3 regions of the Janthinobacterium leeuwenhoeki genome follow, and region 1 is predicted to be linked to each of the others. Evidence: predicted binding sites of a transcription regulator. Region 1 holds the regulator's gene; each other region holds the start of a gene.
What was found. The regulator HrcA, encoded in region 1, represses chaperone genes, less so after heat shock. The targets are predictions, from matches to a motif close to TTAGCACTCNNNNNNNNNGAGTGCTAA.
Positions count from the first base shown of each region.

Region 2: the regulator HrcA is predicted to act here: its motif matches at 908-934, upstream of rpoH (RNA polymerase sigma factor RpoH).
Region 3: the regulator HrcA is predicted to act here: its motif matches at 1,158-1,184, upstream of groES (co-chaperone GroES).

Region 1 covers NZ_JBNYXT010000006.1:129,266-131,536, forward strand. Annotated here, with positions in the region: gene ACQ4WS_RS07760 (outer membrane protein assembly factor BamE) at 1-159, opposite strand, end outside; gene fur (ferric iron uptake transcriptional regulator) at 356-787, shown strand; gene hrcA (heat-inducible transcriptional repressor HrcA) at 848-1,864, opposite strand; gene ACQ4WS_RS07775 (HAD family hydrolase) at 1,982-2,271, opposite strand, start outside.
Region 2 covers NZ_JBNYXT010000012.1:56,427-58,697, reverse strand. Annotated here, with positions in the region: gene ftsX (permease-like cell division protein FtsX) at 1-673, shown strand, start outside; gene rpoH (RNA polymerase sigma factor RpoH) at 1,100-1,993, shown strand; gene ACQ4WS_RS12225 (hypothetical protein) at 2,084-2,271, opposite strand, start outside.
Region 3 covers NZ_JBNYXT010000028.1:32,898-35,168, forward strand. Annotated here, with positions in the region: gene groL (chaperonin GroEL) at 1-576, opposite strand, end outside; gene groES (co-chaperone GroES) at 627-917, opposite strand; gene ACQ4WS_RS19285 (hypothetical protein) at 1,442-2,188, shown strand.

The DNA of each region.
Region 1 (2,271 bases):
CGAGAAAAACCACATGAATTTTTGCAGCGGCGTAATGGTGGTCGTTTGTGCGCCCTGTTCGGGGACCAGTTCCTTGCCTTCTTTTTGAGCAGCTGCAGGCTTTTCACCCAGGATGCCTCGGCTGGCGCAGCCGGACATGGCCAGCGCGACACAGACCATGCCTGCCACGACTGGTGCTCGAAATGAAATACGGTGCCAGAGAGATGGCAATACAGCCGGTGTTACGCGCATAAATGACCTCAATTGGATGAACAAAACGCCAGGAGTGACCGGCCCGCCAAAAAAAAGCATATTTTGGCACTCCCCGACAAAACGCTATATGATAAAGCACCTGACCCACATACGAGCAACAAACATGAGTAACAATCCTAGTGATCTCAAGGCAAGCGGCCTGAAAGCCACCTTGCCACGGCTGAAGATACTCGATATCTTCCAGAGTAGCCCGGTACGCCACCTGACCGCGGAAGACGTCTATAAAATTCTGCTGGCCGATAATATGGATGTCGGCTTAGCAACCGTCTACCGCGTCCTCACCCAATTCGAACAGGCAGGCTTGCTCAACCGCAACCATTTTGAAACCGGCAAGGCGATTTTCGAGCTCAACGAAGGCTCCCACCACGACCATCTGGTGTGCCTCGACTGTGGCCGGGTCGAAGAATTCTTCGACGAAGACATCGAAATCCGCCAGCAAAAAGTGGCCGAAGAGCGCGGTTTCAAGATCGCCGAACACGCTTTGGCCATCTATGGCAACTGCATCAAGACGGCTTGCCCGCACAAGACCGCCTGAGGTCTGACACATTCCGCCGGTCGTTCCCACGGGAGCGGCTGGCGCGTCAGCGCCGTAAGCTCAATTATGGCTGAGTGCGCTTGACAGCAACTTGGCCGTGATATCGACAATCGGAATGACGCGCTCGTAGGCCATGCGCGTCGGTCCGATCACTCCCAGCGTGCCCACGATCTTGCCGTTGACTTCATACGGCGCCGTCACCACGCTCATCTCATCCATCGGCACCAGGTTCGATTCGCCGCCAATGAATATCTGCACGCCCGTCGCCTTGCTCGACACATCGAGCAGCTGCATCAAGCCCGTTTTTTGCTCGAACATGTCGAACATCTGGCGCAGCGAATGCATATTCGATGACAGATCGCTCACGCTGAGCAAGTTGCGCTCGCCGGAAATCACCATGTCATCGCTATGGTCGGCCATCGCTTCGCTGCCCGCTTCCACGGCCGCCTGCATCAGGCTGCCCATATCGTCGCGCAACTGGCGCAATTCGCCCTGCAGGCGCACGCGTACGGCGTCGAAGGACAGGCCGCCATAATTCTGGTTGATGTAATTGGCCGACTGCACCAGCTGCGCTGGCGTATAGTCGGCCTCCGTCAGCAATAAACGGTTCTGCACGTCGCCGCCGGGGGCAACGATGACGAGCAGGATGCGTTTTTCCGACAGGCGCAGGAATTCAATTTGCTGGAACACGGATTCGCGGCGCGGACTGAGCACGACGCCGGCAAACTGCGACAGCGAGGACAGCATCTGCGCCGCGTTGGCGATGGTTTTTTGCGGCTGCGGCGTCTGCAGGCGCATGCGCGACTCCACCAGGTGCTCGTCCAGATGCCTGACAGTCAGCAAGGTATCGACAAAGATACGGTAGCCGCGCGGCGTCGGTATGCGTCCGGCCGAAGTGTGCGGACTGGACACATACCCGAGTTCTTCCAGATCGGCCATGATGTTGCGGATCGTGGCCGGCGACAGGTCCAGGCCGGAGATTTTCGACAAGGCGCGCGAACCGACCGGCAGGCCGTCGGCGATATATCGCTCGACCAGGGCTTTCAGCAGTGTTTGGGCACGTGTATCGAGTTGCATGGTGTCTTAGGTAAGCAAATATTCTTTAAACAAACATATTGTTAGGCAAGCGGCAACGAAAGCGGCCGAACATGCAGCAACAGCGCCTATTATGCACGTTCGCCCGTCCAGCGGTGTTCAATCTTCCAGTTGCTGCTGCAGCCATCGCAGCAACTCGTCAAAGTTGGCGCAGATGGCGTCGGGCTGCACCCCGGCGGCCAGATGCGCGTCGCTGCCCTTGCGGTTCATCCAGACGGCACGCATGCCGGCCCCCTGCGCTCCCGTCACGTCGAAATACAAATCGTCGCCGACATACACGGCTTCATGCGGCGCCACGTCCAGCGCGGCGCAAGCGGCGAGGAAGATGCTGGCGTCGGGCTTGGCCACGCCAAAGTCGCTGGCGGCTATCGATACCTTGAAATGCTGCG
Region 2 (2,271 bases), on a different contig from region 1:
GCGCAAGATCGTCGGCGAGCAAAAGGCGAAGATCGTCTTCATCCCGCGCGAACAGGCGCTGGACTCGCTGAAAAACAAGAGCGGCCTGGCCGATGTGCTCAGCACCCTGGGCGACAATCCCCTGCCCGACAGCTATGTGCTGAAACTCGATGCCTTCAGCAGCGCCAGCGAAGCGCTGGATGTCGATGCGGTGGCGGAACAGTTGCGCCAGCTGCCATTCGTGGAATCGGCGCAAGTCGATTCGGCCTGGGTCAAGCGCCTGGCAGCCCTGCTGGGCGTGCTGCGCCTGGTGCTGCTGCTGCTGGCCATGACCCTGGGCGTGGCCGTGATCGCCGTGGTCTTCAATACCATCCGCTTGCAGGTGATGCAGCAGCGCGATGAAATCAGCATCTCGAAACTGATCGGCGCCACCGACACCTTCATCCACCGCCCCTTCTATTACACGGGCGCCCTGCTGGGCCTGTGCGCGGGTGCCTTGGCCCTGGGCGCCGTGGCGCTGGCCTTGCAGCCACTGAATACGGCGATTGCCGAGTTTGCGCGACTGTATGCATCCGAATTCCAGCTGGTGCCGCTGGCGCCGCTGCCGATGGCCGGCTTGCTGGCTCTCAGCGCCGGCCTGGGCCTGATCGGCGCCTTCCTCTGCGTACAGCGCCACCTGGCGCGCCTGAACTGACCTTTCCCCCTCCCATGGCGGCGCTCATGGCGCCGCCATGCGCCGCGTCATCCTTCTATTGCTGTTATCTTGATATTAAACAAGTATTCTTAAGGTTCGCTTCAGCCAGAGGCCGTAGACTAACTACCTTGTCGTAAAGCGACCTGTAGCGCTGTTCAGATCGCCGCTCATACACATATATCAAGCATTCATTCGCCATAGCATTTAGGCTATCAGGTTGATTAAATGTGCTGATTGGCACTCTCAAGCAGAGAGTGCTAATATAGGGACATACCAACAGCAGAACCGCCATGGTCGCCAGATGAAGATGGTGCCGCGATCTGCAAAGTGCAAGACCGAATACGCAAAAACGAACAGACAAGCGGACCACGTCGCGTGACGTGGCCAACTGGAACAAAGCAAGACTACGAGGGAGAAAACATGACTATGATGTCCGCAACGTCCGCATTGGTGCCGACCAAAAGTAATGCGCTGGGCCTCGGGTTCACTGGCAATCTGGGCAATATCGATGCCTATATTTCGGCCGTGAACCGCCTGCCCATGTTGACCCATGACGAAGAAATTTCGCTGGCGACACGCCTGCGCGAAAAAAATGACCTGGCCGCCGCGCAAGAACTGGTGCTGTCGCACCTGCGCCTGGTGGTCTCGATTGCCCGCGGCTACCTGGGCTATGGCTTGCCGCACGCCGACCTGATTCAGGAAGGCAATATCGGCTTGATGAAAGCCGTGAAACGTTTCGATCCGGACCAAGGCGTGCGCCTGGTGTCGTACGCCATGCACTGGGTGAAAGCCGAGATGCATGAGTACATCCTGAAAAACTGGCGTCTGGTCAAGGTCGCGACGACGAAGGCACAGCGCAAGCTGTTCTTCAACCTGCGCAGCCACAAGACGGGCCTGGATGCGATGACGCCGAAACAGATCGATGCGCTGGCCAAGCTGCTCGACGTGAAGCGCGAAGAAGTGATCGAAATGGAAACGCGTTTGAGCGGCCGCGACATCGCCCTGGAATCGCCGACCGACGATGAAGACGACAAGTTTTCGCCGATCGCCTACCTGTCGTCGGAGCAAAGCGAGCCGACCAAGGTGCTGGAAGCGCAACAAGTGACGCGTTTGCAATCGGAAGGCCTGGAAACGGCACTGTCCAAGCTGGACGCCCGTTCGCGCCGCATCATCGAAGCGCGCTGGCTGGCCAACGACGACGGTTCCGGTGCCACCCTGCACGCTTTGGCAGAAGAGTTCGGCGTATCGGCCGAGCGCATCCGCCAGATCGAAGTGGCGGCACTGAAAAAAATGAAGGGCGCCCTGGCCGCCTGGGTGTAATCGAAAGCAATGCCGCAATGCAAAAGGCGCCGCAAGGCGCCTTTTAGTTTTACAGTTTGATGTTTATCAACAGATAAACATTGTCAGCCTTTACGCTGCAGCCAAGCCCTTGGTGATCAGCTCGGCGACCAATTCATTCAGATCCGCGCCGCGTTCCTTGGCCAGGGTCTGCAATTGCAACACCAGATCGCTGTTCAGCTTGACGGCGAATGGCACCAGGCCCAGGGCCTGATCGCGCTTGCGCTGTTCGCGGCGGTCGACGACGACCGCTTCCTTAC
Region 3 (2,271 bases), on a different contig from region 1:
GCCTTCAACGATGTCCAGCTCGTCGTTCAGCGACTTGCCGTCTTCCACCGTGATCACGCCTTCTTTGCCGACTTTTTCCATCGCTTCAGCGATACGCTCGCCGATCGAGTAGTCCGAGTTCGCCGAGATCGCGCCAACTTGGGCGATTTCCTTGGTCGTGGTGCAAGGACGGGCGATTTTCGCCAGTTCTTCGACGGTGGCAGCAACTGCTTTGTCGATACCGCGCTTCAGGTCCATCGGGTTCATGCCGGCGGCAACGAACTTCATGCCTTCGCGCACGATGGCTTGTGCCAGCACGGTCGCGGTGGTGGTGCCGTCACCGGCGTTGTCGCTGGTGCGGGAAGCAACTTCCTTGACCATTTGCGCGCCCATGTTCATGAGCTTGTCTTTGAGTTCGACTTCTTTCGCTACCGATACACCATCCTTGGTGACGGTAGGGGCGCCGAACGAGCGCTCCAGGACCACGTTGCGGCCTTTCGGGCCCAGCGTTACTTTGACTGCGTTGGCGAGGATATTGACGCCTTCGACCATCTTGGCGCGCGCTGCGTCGCCGAATACTACTTCTTTAGCTGCCATGTTCAATTCTCCTGAGTTTCGGGATGTATCTGTCTACAACGTGGAAACAATTACTTGACGACGATCGCCATGATGTCTTCTTCGCGCATGACCAGCAGCTCATCGCCGTCAACTTTGACGGTTTGGCCGGCGTACTTGCCGAACAGGACGCGGTCGCCTACTTTGACATCCAGAGGACGGACTTTGCCGTCGTCGAGAATCTTGCCATTGCCTACGGCAAGGACTTCGCCTTGATCCGGTTTTTCAGCAGCTGCATCAGGAATGATGAGGCCGGACGCAGTTTTGGTTTCCTGGTCGAGGCGTTTGACGATGACGCGATCGTTCAATGGGCGCAGATTCATACAAAACTCCTTAAAGTTCAATGGATAAGTGTTGCTAAGTGAATACATGCCTGGCACAGCGCCAGACGTGCTTTCAGTGACCGCCGTTGAAAGCAGCCCGCAACGGTCAAGCAAACCCCATGTCATCCTGTCCTTGCCTGTCTCCGGCAGTGGTGCATCGCGGCGTCGCCCGCCGCGTAGCGTTCCCTGCAGTGGTCTGGCAAGCACCATCAGTCCTGAGGATTGCTACGAAAGAGTTTGTTAGCACTCTCTACTAACGAGTGCTAATTATAGGGACGGTAGGGGGCTTATTCAAGGGCTTATTCACCGGAAAGATATGCTTGGACGTTCTGCGCAGCCTGCATTTACACAGGGTTTGCGCTGGCGCAAGCCAACTTGCCGGGCGTCAGCAACAGGCGCGACTCTAGCATGCTCGGCAGACGAGGGGTGTTCCCGTACGCGCAGGAAACAGAGTTTTACTATGAAATTTGATAAGATGATTGCAATTGCATATCAATATCAGCATTTAAGCCAGAAAGAACAGCATGCCACTCCCGATTTCCCATCCCGTCCTGCGCCTGCTGGGCGCCACCCTCATCGGTCTCGTTTGCCTGGGCAATGCCGCCGCGCAAACGCCCACCATTGTCGACGAGATCACCGTGGCGGCCCTGACGCCTCTGGAAAAGAAAATGCTGCTTAACGACCTGTTCAACGACCTGAACAAGGATGACGACGACCAGGAAGCGCATGTATGGGACAACGGCGGTGACAGTGGCGTGCTGGTGAAAGTGACGTATAACTTCAGCAATTCCGGCATGACGGAACACAGCCTGAAGGCCCACGTCTGCCGCGACCTGAAATTCGTCGTTACGGCGGGTGGCAAGTCGCAGGACCTGAGCCGGCGCACCTGTTCGCAGAACAGCGGCAACTGGGATGTGCAGGGCAAAGACCCGGCGCCCGCCGTGTATCCGCCTTTCCTGTCCGACGTCACTATCGCCAAGCTGAATGCGAAGGAAAAACAAGCCTTGCTGACGGCCGCCGTGCGCACCTTGAAAGACGAAGAGGATGGCAAGACGCGCCAGTGGAGCAACAAGGGCCTGGGCAATGCGGCGCCGCTGGCAGTGCGCCTGACACCCTCGCGGACGGACGCCAAACCTGGCAGCTACAGCCGTACTTGCCGCGACTTGACGATGGTGCTTGACGGCAAGGGCGGACAACAGACGCTGACGCGCCGCTCTTGCGAAAACCGCTATGGCGGACTCGATATCGAAGCCGATTACGTCGACGAGTAAAACGCTGCCATCGGTGCGCTGAAAGATGCCCGCACTTGGCGAAAAGCGCCGGAAAAAGTGTGTATTGTCCGCCAACTGCCCTG